3 regions of the Ochrobactrum sp. A-1 genome follow, and region 2 is predicted to be linked to each of the others. Evidence: predicted binding sites of a transcription regulator. Region 2 holds the regulator's gene; each other region holds the start of a gene.
What was found. Region 2 encodes LexA, which represses DNA repair genes until DNA is damaged. Its sites were predicted from a motif close to TGTTCNNNNTGTGTTCNG; they were not measured.

Region 1 (4,424 bases), 790 kb from region 2:
ATGTGGACAGGCAGATTTCGGGATAATAAGCGCGATAGCGCTGCGGCGGAACTTCGCCGCGCGCAACCTTCTCGAACGCATCGCGCAGGAAGGCCGTATTGCGATCATAGAGCTTTTGCAGGGCGGCAACCGCCGCACCGGCGTCGTTGAAAACCTCCGGGTCAACGGTCGGAGGTGTTTTGATCTCGGTCAGAAATGGATGTTCGATTCGCTGTGTCATGGCCTAGTATAGCAGAGTCCATGACTGGTATATGACCCAGTTTATGCGACGCGTTGCAGGCTAACATAAAGTACGAGGCCGATGCCGCTCATCTGGGAATGCTGGCCAATCTGCGTGTAGGCGAAGGTCGCTGCCGGACCGGTGAAAATGGCTGTGAAAAGGAAAACCCGAAGGGCGATTGCGGCGACGATCCGGGTTCTTCTCATGGTCGCACTCTGGCAGGCTTCTGATTGAATGCTGCGACAGGTCCAATCACCGGCTGATCCCGGTAGACGTTATATCTCTGGTCAACGAAAATGCTGGCGACTGCGGCAAAGCCAGCGATCATCAGGCAGACAATTGTTAAACGACGAAGCATATCGGTTGCCCCCAAGGCCGTTCTGATTTCTGTTCTCCCTATTCAATCTAATGATAGCGCCTGAACCGTCCCTGAGAGCGTCGTTCATGCGGCGTTCAAAAATATTGATGTTCCGTTTATTGCCACAAGTGGCTCTTGTGCCTGCCCGAAAGGGTCTTATGTTTCCCATCATTGGAATGCGGGAACACGTCCCGCGCAATTTCAGGATCAGCGGGAGAGAGCCCATGGCCGAACAGACCAAGCCTATCGAATTGTATTATTGGCCCACACCGAATGGCTTCAAGATCAGCATCATGCTGGAAGAACTGGGCGTTCCCTACGAGGTCAAATATGTCAACATCGGTAGGGGGGATCAGTTCCAGCCGGACTTTCTGAAGATTGCTCCGAATAATCGTATGCCTGCCATCATCGATCCGGAAGGGCCGGGCGGCGAGCCTATTTCGGTATTTGAATCTGGTGCGATCCTGCAATATCTCGGGCGGAAGTTCGGCAGATTCTACCCGACCGATGAACGCAAGCGCGTCGCCGTCGACGAATGGCTGATGTGGCAGATGGGTGGCCTCGGTCCGATGTCCGGGCAGGCCGGCCATTTCCGTGTGTATGCGCCGGAAAAGGTTCAGTACGGCATCGACCGTTATACTAATGAGGTCAATCGCCTCTACGGTGTCCTAAACAGGCAGCTTGAAAACAAGGAATATATCGCAGGCGAGTATTCCATTGCCGACATGGCTTCGATCGGCTGGGTCAATGCCTACAAGAACTATGACCAGAATCTGGATGATTTCCCGAATCTGAAGCGCTGGCACGAGACAATGAACGCTCGTCCGGCGGTGAAGCGTGGTCTGCTCGTTGGCAAAGAAGAGCGAGAAAAATCCAATCTGGCAACGGACAAGGAAGCCCAGAAAATTCTCTTCGGCCAAAAGGCACGTTGAACAAGCATCAAGAAGAAAGGGCGGCCATGAAGCCGCCCTTTTCGATTCCATATTTTGCTGGATATTACTGGCGTGCCAGACTCTCGCTCTTGCAGATCAGACCGCCCATCACGCAGCCGGAGAGTGAAAGCGTATTGCCCTTGACACTGGCCTTGCCGGTATAGGTTTTGCCTTCGTCGAGCTTGTTGACCTCACCCTTATAGCTGCCCCCGGTGCCGGACATCGTGCCGATGGACTTGCCCTTGTATTCGCCGGTCTGCACCGTACCGCAGAACTTGTTGGCACCGCAGTATGCATAGCTGATGATCGTGCCGTTCGGGCGCTTCCACGTGCCGACGATCCCTTCCTCGGCGAGGGCGGGTGCGGCAAAGGTGGCGGCAAGCGTCATTCCAAGAATAAGTGTGCGGATCATTCTTTCCTCCCAAATCGCCGCCAGTCCCGGCTTTGCCGGTCGCAACGATGAAACCGCTGTAATGCGTTCTGAAGTTTAAGACGGAAGCCTCCTCGACTATCCATCAAACTTACGCAAACGTAAACGTAAACCAGTTTCCGGCGAAGCGGAAGAGAGATATTTGTGTCGCGCTCGGCACATGAAACATTGCCCTTTGTACACACACGCCCGCGTTCGAATGTTGTCTATAGTTAGCAACTGGTTTCGTTCAATCATGCGGATTTGAATCGAATTTTTACGAAAATCCAGCAATCAGCAGCACTTGCATGTTTAACATAATCCCAAGTTTACCCCTTGTTCGGATTTTGTTGGTTGCTCGTTAAGCATCTGGTTTAACGCGCATTTCAACCATTTCCCGTAGATTTGAGAACATGAACGGAACGACAGAGACGGCAGTTTCGAAGCAAGAAAACCAAGCTTTGAAAACAAAGACCGGACGGTTCTCGGGATTTAACAGGGACGAAGAAAATGGCACAGTTTCAGAGCTTTACGAATACGCACAGCGCAGTAGCACAGGATCGCATTCTTCTGGAAATGGGCATGAAATTTGCCATCGGTCGTGATTGCGAGATCGACGTGGTGCAGGCCCACAAATGGCTGAACATTGCCGCCATCCGCGGCAGCGAGAAGGCCGCCCGTATGCGCAATCAGGTGGCTGCCACGATGAGCAAGGGCGAACTGGCAGCAGCGCTGCGCGACGCACGCGAGTGGATGACCGCCCACTGAGTGATAAACAATTGTTTGTGAGAAAAGCCGCCTCGAAGGCGGCTTTTTGTTTTCTCAGCTTATACCGAGATACCGGCCCGGTTTGTGATTGATTGCAATGATAAGATTCATGGCAATCGCGCCGATGAGGGAAAGTGCCATATTTTCCCAAGGGATAAAGAACAGCGAGGCCAGCATAATCAGGATATCGAGGCCGAGCTGAAACCAGCCTGCCCTTATCCCATAGGCATCTTGCAGATAGAGCGCCAATATGTTGACGCCGCCAACACCGGAACGATGCCGGAAAAGCGCGAGTACGCCCATACCCATCAAGGTACCGCCCATCAGTGCGGCGAAAAGCGGATTGACGCTTGAGAAGTCGACACTCAAGGGCATCAGTCGCGCAAAGCCCGACATCATAGCGACGGCGACGAAGGTTCTGATCGTAAAAGCCCAACCCATTCGACGCACGGCAAAATAGTAGAATGGCAGATTGATCAGGAAGTAGAGCAATCCGAATTCCGTGTCTGTTGCATACTGGATGAGAAGGGCGATACCGGCAGTACTGCCGGTCATCAGCATCGCCTGGCTGTAAAGCGTAATGCCGAGTGCAATGAAGGAGGTGCCGATCAGCATTGCCATCGCATCTTCATAGAGGCGGTGACGGTCGAATGCGGCAGCTTTCGGCGCATCGATGAGGGCGGCGGCGTTATCAGTGATATCGGCCACGTGGAAACTCCAGAACAGCGAGAAGCCGGCAAACCGGCAAAAAGATTACGGTGCCGGAACGAGTTCCGACATGTCATGCATTCGCGCTGTGCAGATGGTTGGGCCATAGCACGCAGCGTAAAGTCTTGGGAGACGATTAAATATAACAGCGGTTGCGATGCAGCGCACGGCTTGAAATATTGTTATTTCACGGTCTTCTTTGTGGATTTATCGCAATCGGAAAGGCCGATTGTTTTATTTTATTTCGTGCGCCATCTGCGCGAGAAAGCGTTTCACATCATACGGACTGCGCAGATGATGCTTGGAAAGATGTTGAGGTGCCTTTTCCAGAAAGGCCAGCGCACGAATACGACCGTTCTTGCGATAACCTGCCACCCATTTCAGAAAATCCCAATCGAAACGCTCCACACAACCTTCCGCCATATCCCGGCGCGAGCGTCCGTAGTGGATTACCGTTCTTTTCAGTACACGCCACAGGCGACGCACGGTCGATATATCGAGAAGAATAAGCATATCCGCCCGTAAGGCCCGGTAATTCATAGTTTCGCTATGATTGCCCTCGAATATCCACCTGTCCTGATTTGCCGCTTCCTTGGTGAGGCGACCGATCTCGTCACGTGATCGCATCGTCCAACCGGGCAGCCAGTAGAGGGTATCGATATGAACGACCGGTAAGCCGGTAACTTCGCCGAGCGCACGCGCGAGGCTTGATTTTCCCGAACCGGCGCCGCCAATGATCATGATCCGCATTGTCATCTGCACCGCACCAGGATTTTAACTCTGTTCGAATAAAAATCGGACATGAGGCCGGAAGTACTATAATTTTACTTCATGGCACCTGCATGACCATAACGAGCAAAGAAAGCCCGTTAGAAAATTTGTATTGGAGCTGAGGGTAATATTGACCAAATGATTGACAGTCAACTTTGCGAAGCGCAAGGTTGACGTATAAGCGGAACGGTTCAGAGCAACGATGACATCTACCGTTCCTCTATATTAGCAAGATCGCAAGGCACAAAGTACGCCACG
Region 2 (4,424 bases):
GTCGCCGATCTCAAGGCGCGTGCACAGGATCAGGAAGCGCCGCGCGGTTTCCTCAGCGCGCTGGAGGCCAAACGCGCTGCTGGTGAATTTGCACTGATCGCCGAGATCAAGAAGGCAAGCCCTTCGAAAGGCCTCATCCGCCCTGATTTCGATCCGCCAGCACTTGCAAAAGCCTACGAGACCGGCGGTGCCGCTTGTCTTTCCGTACTGACTGACACGCCGTCCTTTCAGGGAGCACCGGAATTTCTGACAGCAGCGCGTAACGCTTGCAGTCTCCCAGCCCTGCGCAAAGACTTTCTGTTCGATACCTACCAAGTGCATGAAGCGCGTAGCTGGGGTGCGGACTGCATTCTGATCATTCTTGCTAGCGTCGATGACGATCTGGCAAAGGCGTTGGAAGAAACCGCGTTCGATCTTGGCATGGATGCACTCATCGAAGTTCACGACGAAACCGAGATGGAACGCGCACTGAAGCTTTCGTCGCGTCTGCTCGGCGTCAACAATCGCAATTTGCGTACGTTTGAGGTTGATCTCGCCGTGTCGGAACGCCTGTCGAGAATGGCACCTTCCGATCGTGTTCTGGTTGGTGAAAGCGGCATATTCACACACGAAGATTGCCTGCGTTTGGAAAAATCCGGAATCGGGACCTTCCTCATCGGCGAGAGCCTGATGCGCCGGGAAGATGTCACTGCGGCTACCCGTGAACTCCTGACCGGCAAGGCCTGACCGATGACGTCCAAGCTCACCCATATCGACCAGACTGGTGCTGCCAATATGGTGGATGTTGGGGCGAAGGATGAAACCGAACGCCAAGCCACAGCCGAAGGATCAGTCAGAATGAAGCCGGAAACGCTGGCGATCATTCTGGAAGGCAATGCCGCGAAGGGTGACGTCATTGGCGCTGCGCGTCTGGCAGGCATCATGGCGGCAAAAAAGACCGCCGACCTGATTCCCCTCTGCCATCCGCTTATGCTGACCAAAGTCGCTGTCGAAATCGAACCGGATCAGGCACTACCCGGTTTGCGCGTTCGCGCACTCGCCAAGCTCAAAGGACGCACTGGCGTGGAAATGGAAGCCCTCACTGCCGTTTCCGTAACGTGTCTTACCATCTATGACATGGCCAAAGCCGTCGACAAACATATGGAGATCGGCGGCATCCGCGTTACCGAAAAAAGCGGCGGCAAATCAGGTGACTGGACGGCATAATCGCTGAACCTTGTTCTGGATCAATTCTTCCAGACAGGTTTTATGCTCTAAACGGGTCCACAATTCAGTTCGAGAGGAAACACCATGTCCCTTCTCCCGGTCGATGAAGCACTGGCCCGCATCCTGAAATCTGCGGAACCGCACGGCAAAGAGCAAGTCACCTTGTCCGATGCGGGCGGGCGCGTGGTTGCAACACCTGTGCTGGCGCATTTTCTCCAGCCGCCTTTCGACGGGTCGGCAATGGATGGTTACGCCCTGATCGCACCGGACAACATCTCTTATCCAGTTGATTTCGACATCATCGGTGAATCGGCGGCGGGCAACCGCTTCGAGGGCAAATTGGGGATCGGACAGGCGGTTCGCATTTTCACCGGCGCGCCACTGCCCAAAGGCACAGACACAATTGTCATTCAGGAACACACCGAGCGTTTGGGTAACCGGCTCACTGTTCACGAAGGAATAGAGCCGGGACGGCATATACGCCGCGCGGGGCTCGACTTTTCGCCTGGTAATATCGTCATTTCGAGCGGACGTGAGTTGGATGCCGCTGCCCTGTCGCTCGCCGCTGCAAGCGGACACGCGAAAATCGACGTATTCCAAAAACCCAAGGTAGCAATCGTCGCGACCGGTGATGAGCTTGTCGCGCCGGGTGAAACACCCGGAAAAGACCAGATTGTTGCGTCAAACAGTGTCGGAATCGCTGAAATCATAAGGCGAGCGGGCGGCAGCCCTGAAGATAAGGGGATTATTCCGGACGATCCTGCCAAGATCGAACAGGCAATAGCAGACAGCCTGCAAAGTGGCATCGACATTCTGGTTACGATTGGCGGCGCGTCCGTCGGTGACCGGGATTTTGTGCATGGTGCGCTTCAGAAATTGGGGGTCAATCTCGATTTTTGGAAGATAGCCATGAGGCCGGGCAAACCCCTGATGTACGGACGCATCAGTGTGAACGGCAAAATTGTGCATGTCATAGGCTTGCCAGGCAATCCCGTTTCGAGTCTCGTCTGTAGCCTTGTCTTTCTCCGTCCGCTTGTCGCCAAGCTTGCCGGAACCAGCCTCGATGCCGATATCCGGACCGCAAAGCTGGGCGCTACCCTACCTGCGAATGACCACCGCCGCGATTATATCCGAGCTACAATCGAATCAACCCCGGATGGAACTCTGATAGCAAAGCCATTTCCAATCCAGGATTCGTCTATGCTTTCGGCTCTCGTCGGCTCGAAAGCACTTCTCATCAGGGATGAGAACGCCCCAGAAGCTGCGGTCGGCGACGATTGCCGTGTCCTCATGCTATAGATTTGACACAACGTTCGACCTCGATAATGCATGAAGAACAACATATAATCTATTGTAAATTATAAATTATTTTAACTTCACATTGCCCTGACTTGCAAATAAAGCTCTGCAAGCATGGCATTCCGTTCGCTCTCGGCTCAAGCGTTAATGATTTTAAAACCATTGCAGAACAAGACTGGAACATATAGTGTTCGTTCTGGTTTTGTTTTTCTCGATTCTTGGCCGGGAGGGTGTCGCGCATGTTAACCCGTAAACAGCACGAGCTTCTGCTGTTCATTCATGAACGTCTAAAAGAAACGGGCATTCCCCCGTCTTTCGATGAAATGAAGGAAGCGCTCGATCTGGCTTCAAAATCGGGTATCCATCGTCTGATCACCGCTCTGGAGGAACGTGGCTTCATCCGTCGTTTGCCGAACCGAGCACGTGCGCTTGAGGTCCTGCGCCTGCCGGATTCTATTGCTCCAGGGCTCAATGCACAAAAGAAGTTCGCTCCTAGCGTTATCGAAGGCAGCCTTGGCAAAGCGCCGTCGCCTCCACCGTTGCGCCCTGCCCCTGTGGCCACGAATGACGACACGTCCGCAACTGTTTCCGTGCCGGTCATGGGGCGAATTGCTGCTGGTGTGCCGATTTCAGCCATCCAGAATCAGACCCATTCCCTCAGCCTTCCACCAGAAATGATTGGTGCGGGTGAGCATTACGCTCTCGAGGTCAGAGGCGATTCAATGATCGATGCCGGAATTTTCGATGGAGACACAGTCATCATCAAGCGTGGCGAATCCGCAAATCCTGGTGAAATCGTCGTCGCTCTCGTCGATGACGAAGAAGCCACGTTGAAGCGCTTTCGTCGTAAGGGTGCATCCATCGCGCTCGAAGCAGCCAACCCTGCCTATGAGACACGAATCTTCGGCCCCGACCGAGTGCGCGTTCAAGGCAAGCTCGTTGGCCTGATCCGCCGCTATTAAGATGTTTCCGGCAAAAAGAGAAACGGCTTTGCGCTGGAAAATGCGTAAAGCAAAGAGATAGGACGTATCCAAAGTTCCCTTTTAGCCGGGAGCCTTCTGGGATCATTCGCAGCGATTTGCATCATCATTGGCGTCTGATGAACAGCTTGCTGCATTTTGGGCAGAACGGGATTTTGGTTTGTACTCGCGTTCCGCTAAACCGCGTGCCGGACGTGAATGGATGCGATGCAAATGCCAGGGACGGCTCGGTGTATCGACAGCAAATGTTATCCGGCTGTCCTGTTGCAGTTCAGATGTTGGCGACGCCGCCTCAGCTTTCGTTGTTTTGGGAGAAATTAAGGATAAGGCCTGATGAGTTCGGTTTTGTTCTTCTGTTTTTCCGAGTCTTATCTCCACAGATCCCTTTAGCGCCAGATCGCGTTTACTGATGCTCAGAGTTGTTGAGCGCCCGCACGAAGATTCCTTGCCAGGAACAGCGAGAATGACCACATCGCCGATGTTGCAGGCGGTCTCTTGCATTGCGATATCTGCTGTGTAGGCCAGTGTGTGGCCATCGCGCAAGTTGATCGTGCACAATCCATCTTCACATTCGAACCCGTCCGCATCGGTTCGTTTTCTGTTTTTACCCGATGGCGGTGCAATGAATTCTTCGACCAGATATGCTGTTTTCCAATTATCGACTGTAAATTGCGACGGACGGCTCCGATTGACTGCAAATCTCCCATCAGCCAGTCGGACTCCAACCAGTTTGGCATCTTCTGATATCACGATGTCGGGAAAAGGTTCCCTGACGAAAGCAGCGAACCCAAGAACGATGAAGGGCAGCGCCAACACCTTCAATCTCGTCGACAGAACAACAGCCAGAACAAGCGCAATGGTCCAGAAAACGAGAGTGAGTGCAGGCATGGCGCCGGGATTGCCATCGGGGGACCACGCCGCAACAAAAGAGGCAATGTG
Region 3 (4,424 bases), on a different contig from region 2:
GCTCAAACCAGGCTGCAAAGCGACGACGCAATCCAGTCTCAGGTAATTCGCGAAACCGTACGAAAGCATGCATCTTGTGGATATCACGACCAACCGATTTTGCCATGAGATGCAGCCGCCGCCCAAGCGGGTCGGCATGGCTTAAAGGTTCTCCCGCGTTTCGGTCAAGCCGCCATAACGCCTGATAGAGCAGTCCGAACCGTTCCGGATTCGAATGCCAGATGACCGAATGCGCAAGCTTCAAAAACCCCTGCGTAACGCTTGCCTTATGCTCACCAGGCGCATTGGGCAGCGACGCCCCATCAAACAATCCGTCTGCTCCGATCCAATCGATATCATTTGGCTCGATACCATGTGATATCGCGATGCGCGCCATCTCACGCCACGCATCGAAGGTGCCGCCGTCGGGTAGTTTAACGGAATAGATCATAATAGCCGCAGTTGCTCAGCGGGAGGTGCAAATCGAGCGCGTAAATCGACGTTGTCGATGAGCCGCCCCGGCGACCAGCCAGGTGTCATGATAAAGGGGCGTGCCTTGTTCATGTTGGCACCTATCCGCACCAGATCTTCGTATCTTAAACCGCCGTTCTGGCGCGCAACGATTATGCGATCCACCGTGCGGGTACCGAATCCAGGAACACGCAGCAGCAATTCACGGCTTGCACGGTTTACATCCAGAGGGAATAGGCCACGGTGCTGTATGGCCCAGGCAAGTTTTGGATCCAGTTCCAAATCAAGATGACCAGCCTTCGTGCCGGTAGCGATTTCCTCGGCGGTGAAACCATAAAAACGCAAAAGCCAATCTGCCTGATATAGGCGGTGTTCACGCAGAAGCGGAGGCTGGATCAAGGGCAGAGCTGCGGAGGCGTCCGGTATCGGGGAGAATGCTGAATAATAAACCCGTCGCAGCTTGTAACCACTGTAAAGCCGTGTCGACATTTTGAGGATGGTCACATCGTCTGCCCCATCCGCGCCGATGATCATCTGCGTGCTTTGCCCGGCCGGTGCAAACCGGCGCGGCTTACGCCCGGTATGGGTCTTATCTTTTGCCGCCTCGCCTTCCAGCCGCACTTGTGCCATCGCACCACGGATCGTTTCAGGGCGTTTTTCCGGAGCGAATTTGCGCACACTTGCGTCCTCCGGCAATTCGACATTAATCGATAGCCGATCAGCCCAAAGCCCGGCCTCCCGGATCAAGTCCGGACTTGCATCGGGAATCGTCTTGAGATGGATATAGCCGCGGAAGCCGTGACCCTCCCGCAATGTCCGCGCTATGCGTACCATATCGGACATGGTCTGGTCGGGGGACTTGATGATGCCCGAGGACAAGAACAGGCCCTCGATGTAATTGCGTCGATAAAATTCCAGCGTGAGCGAGACAACTTCCTCGACTGAGAACCGCGCCCGTTCCACGTTCGAGCTGACCCGGTTTATGCAATAGGCACAGTCGAAGATGCAGAAGTTGGTCATAAGAATTTTCAGCAGGCTGATACAGCGCCCATCCGGAGTGTAAGCATGGCAAATCCCTGCCCCTCCCGACGATCCGACACCGCCCTTGCTTGCATCGCGCTTCTCGCCACCGCTTGACGCACAAGATGCATCGTATTTTGCCGCATCCGATAGAATGGCAAGTTTATCCTGAAGGCTCTTTTTCACCATATGAGCGAAGATACATGTTCATGTTTTGTTCGTCAATAAAAGAGATTTTTTGCGGATCGCTCACCACGACGTGACCTGTCGCCTGCAAATCTGTTCCCGAAGCCACCGACGCACCGATCTTCGCGATTTCCCAAATGCCAATAGACACCCGATCGAAGTGGGATGGAAGCGTGCCTCTACAGGAGCATTGCCTGCTGAAACGTCGATTTTTAGCTGAAATACCAATGCCTCGGCCTGCATTGAATTTTAGTGAGATTGTTCGTTCCCTTGTACGGCTACAGCACTACCAACATGCAGAACGGTCGAATGACTATGCGTGTTCTCTGCCTGCGTGTAATGGCGGTTGCCTTCGACATAAGCCTCGCAAGCGGTCCCCTGCAGGACACGCGCGACGTCGGCAAAGACCTCTTCGCGTTCCTTGATGCTGAGGTCTTTGATGAGTTTTATCTTCTCTTCTCTTCCCTATCCGGTCTCACTCTGAACAGACGTGGGATATTGACCGATCTCATCAAGCCTCGGTCACGACAGAGCTAGGATAGAGCAAATTTCTGTTCAAGACCTCAGTGAAGCTTGAACTCGCCTTCGACGCGGCGCCATTCATTCGGTCCGATCAAGCACTGATGCGTATAGCGGACAGAATGGAGCGGGCCTTCAAGCCTGGACTGCCAGAAATCCAGGAACCTGTGCATCTCAGGAAAATCGGGTGCCAGATCGTAGTCCTGCCAGACATAGGTCTGCAGCACGGATTCGAAATCAGGAATGCGATAGAGGATGTGCGCGGTGGTGAGGCCGTAGCCATTGAGCTGACGTTCCAGATCCGATGAGAATTGCATGCTTCATCTCCGTTTCATGACACTGTGAAGTGTGTCGCAAAATTTCACGACCATCAACGGATTTTTAAACGCAATCGCGCCGTTTATTGTTCCTTTCCAGTATGTTAGTAGCATCAGAAGACGAGTGCTAATTTTTTCGTTTCTCCCTCTTGAAATCGAAAAATCTCAAAACCAGATCATTTTGCGCAAAATGCTCGACTTGAGGTTTTGCACCCGCCCGGACCGATCATTCGGTCCGGCCAGAGGGAACAACGTCATCATTTTTGCTCAACGGAGGAAAACATGTCGTTCCGACCGCTTCATGATCGCATTCTCGTCCGCCGGGTCGAATCCGAAGAAAAGACCAAGGGCGGCATCATCATTCCCGACACCGCCAAGGAAAAGCCGCAGGAAGGCGAAGTCATCGCCGTAGGTCCCGGCGCGCGCAACGATGCCGGCCAGATCCAGGCGCTCGACGTCAAGGCCGGCGACCGCATCCTGTTCGGCAAATGGTCCGGCACCGAGATCAAGATCAACGGCGAAGACCTGCTGATCATGAAGGAAAGCGATGTCATGGGCATCATCGAAACCCAGGCAGAGCAGAAAAAAGCTGCCTGAGGCGATAACCCGTCAATCCAACCCATCAGTCACATAGCTGCCTATTGAGGAGTTAGAAAAAATGGCTGCGAAAGAAGTCAAGTTCCACACCGATGCCCGTGAACGCATGCTGCGGGGAGTTGACGTGCTGGCCAATGCCGTGAAGGTCACGCTCGGTCCAAAGGGCCGCAATGTCGTGATCGACAAGTCCTTCGGTGCCCCTCGTATAACCAAGGACGGCGTTTCCGTCGCCAAGGAAATTGAACTGGAAGACAAGTTCGAGAACATGGGCGCCCAGATGCTGCGCGAAGTGGCATCGAAGACGAACGATCTCGCCGGCGACGGCACGACAACCGCGACCGTGCTTGCCCAGGCCATCGTTAAGGAAGGCGCCAAGGCCGTCGCCTCCGGCATGAATCCGATGGACCTGAAGCGTGGCATCGATCTCGCCGTCGATGCGGTTGTCAAGGAGTTGAAGACCAACGCCCGCAAGATCACCAGCAATTCCGAAATTGCTCAAGTTGGTACCATCTCCGCCAACGGAGATACGGAGATCGGTCGTTATCTTGCCGAGGCGATGGAGAAAGTCGGCAACGAAGGTGTTATAACTGTCGAAGAAGCCAAGACCGCTGAAACCGAACTCGAAGTCGTCGAAGGCATGCAGTTCGATCGCGGCTATCTCAGCCCCTACTTCGTCACCAACCAAGACAAGATGCGGGTGGAACTGGAAGATCCCTATATCCTGATCCATGAGAAGAAGTTGTCGAACCTGCAGGCGATGCTGCCGGTTCTCGAAGCCGTCGTCCAGTCCGGCAAACCGCTCGTCATCATCGCTGAAGACGTCGAAGGGGAAGCTCTTGCAACGCTTGTCGTCAACAAGCTGCGTGGCGGTCTCAAGATAGCTGCCGTCAAGGCTCCTGGCTTCGGCGACCGTCGCAAGGCCATGCTGGAAGACATCGCCATCCTGACGGGAGGAACCGTGATCTCGGAAGACCTCGGCATCAAGTTGGAAAACGTCACCCTCAACATGCTCGGCCGGGCGAAGAGAGTGGCGATCGAGAAGGAGAACACCACCATTATCGATGGCGTCGGTTCCAAGGCGGAAATCGATGGCCGCGTTGCGCAGATTCGGGCTCAGATCGAGGAGACAACCTCCGACTACGACCGCGAAAAGCTACAGGAACGTCTTGCCAAGCTTGCCGGGGGCGTTGCCGTCATCCGCGTCGGTGGCTCGACGGAAGTCGAAGTGAAGGAGAAAAAGGACCGCGTCGACGATGCGCTGCATGCGACCCGCGCCGCGGTAGAGGAAGGCATTCTCCCGGGTGGCGGTGTCGCTCTCCTGCGCGCCGTTAAGGC

Region 1: a site for LexA is predicted at 2,327-2,344, ahead of MKS82_RS06200 (sel1 repeat family protein). Genes of this name have one in related genera too.
Region 3: a site for LexA is predicted at 1,675-1,692, ahead of MKS82_RS26865 (putative DNA modification/repair radical SAM protein). Genes of this name have one in related genera too.

The regions. Positions count from the first base shown of each region.
Region 1 is NZ_JAKVQC010000003.1:904,828-909,251, reverse strand. It holds gene MKS82_RS06220 (AMP nucleosidase) at 1-220, opposite strand, end outside; gene MKS82_RS06215 (hypothetical protein) at 262-426, opposite strand; gene MKS82_RS06210 (glutathione binding-like protein) at 803-1,510, shown strand; gene MKS82_RS06205 (DUF2147 domain-containing protein) at 1,575-1,922, opposite strand; gene MKS82_RS06200 (sel1 repeat family protein) at 2,430-2,687, shown strand; gene MKS82_RS06195 (YitT family protein) at 2,742-3,395, opposite strand; gene MKS82_RS06190 (DNA topology modulation protein FlaR) at 3,630-4,145, opposite strand.
Region 2 is NZ_JAKVQC010000003.1:109,908-114,331, reverse strand. It holds gene trpC (indole-3-glycerol phosphate synthase TrpC) at 1-726, shown strand, start outside; gene moaC (cyclic pyranopterin monophosphate synthase MoaC) at 730-1,206, shown strand; gene MKS82_RS02105 (molybdopterin molybdotransferase MoeA) at 1,291-2,505, shown strand; gene lexA (transcriptional repressor LexA) at 2,745-3,467, shown strand; gene MKS82_RS02095 (ComEC/Rec2 family competence protein) at 3,570-4,424, opposite strand, start outside.
Region 3 is NZ_JAKVQC010000007.1:1,816,053-1,820,476, reverse strand. It holds gene MKS82_RS26870 (UdgX family uracil-DNA binding protein) at 1-430, opposite strand, end outside; gene MKS82_RS26865 (putative DNA modification/repair radical SAM protein) at 427-1,656, opposite strand; gene MKS82_RS26860 (hypothetical protein) at 1,966-2,193, shown strand; gene MKS82_RS26855 (usg protein) at 2,220-2,492, opposite strand; gene groES (co-chaperone GroES) at 2,775-3,089, shown strand; gene groL (chaperonin GroEL) at 3,151-4,424, shown strand, end outside.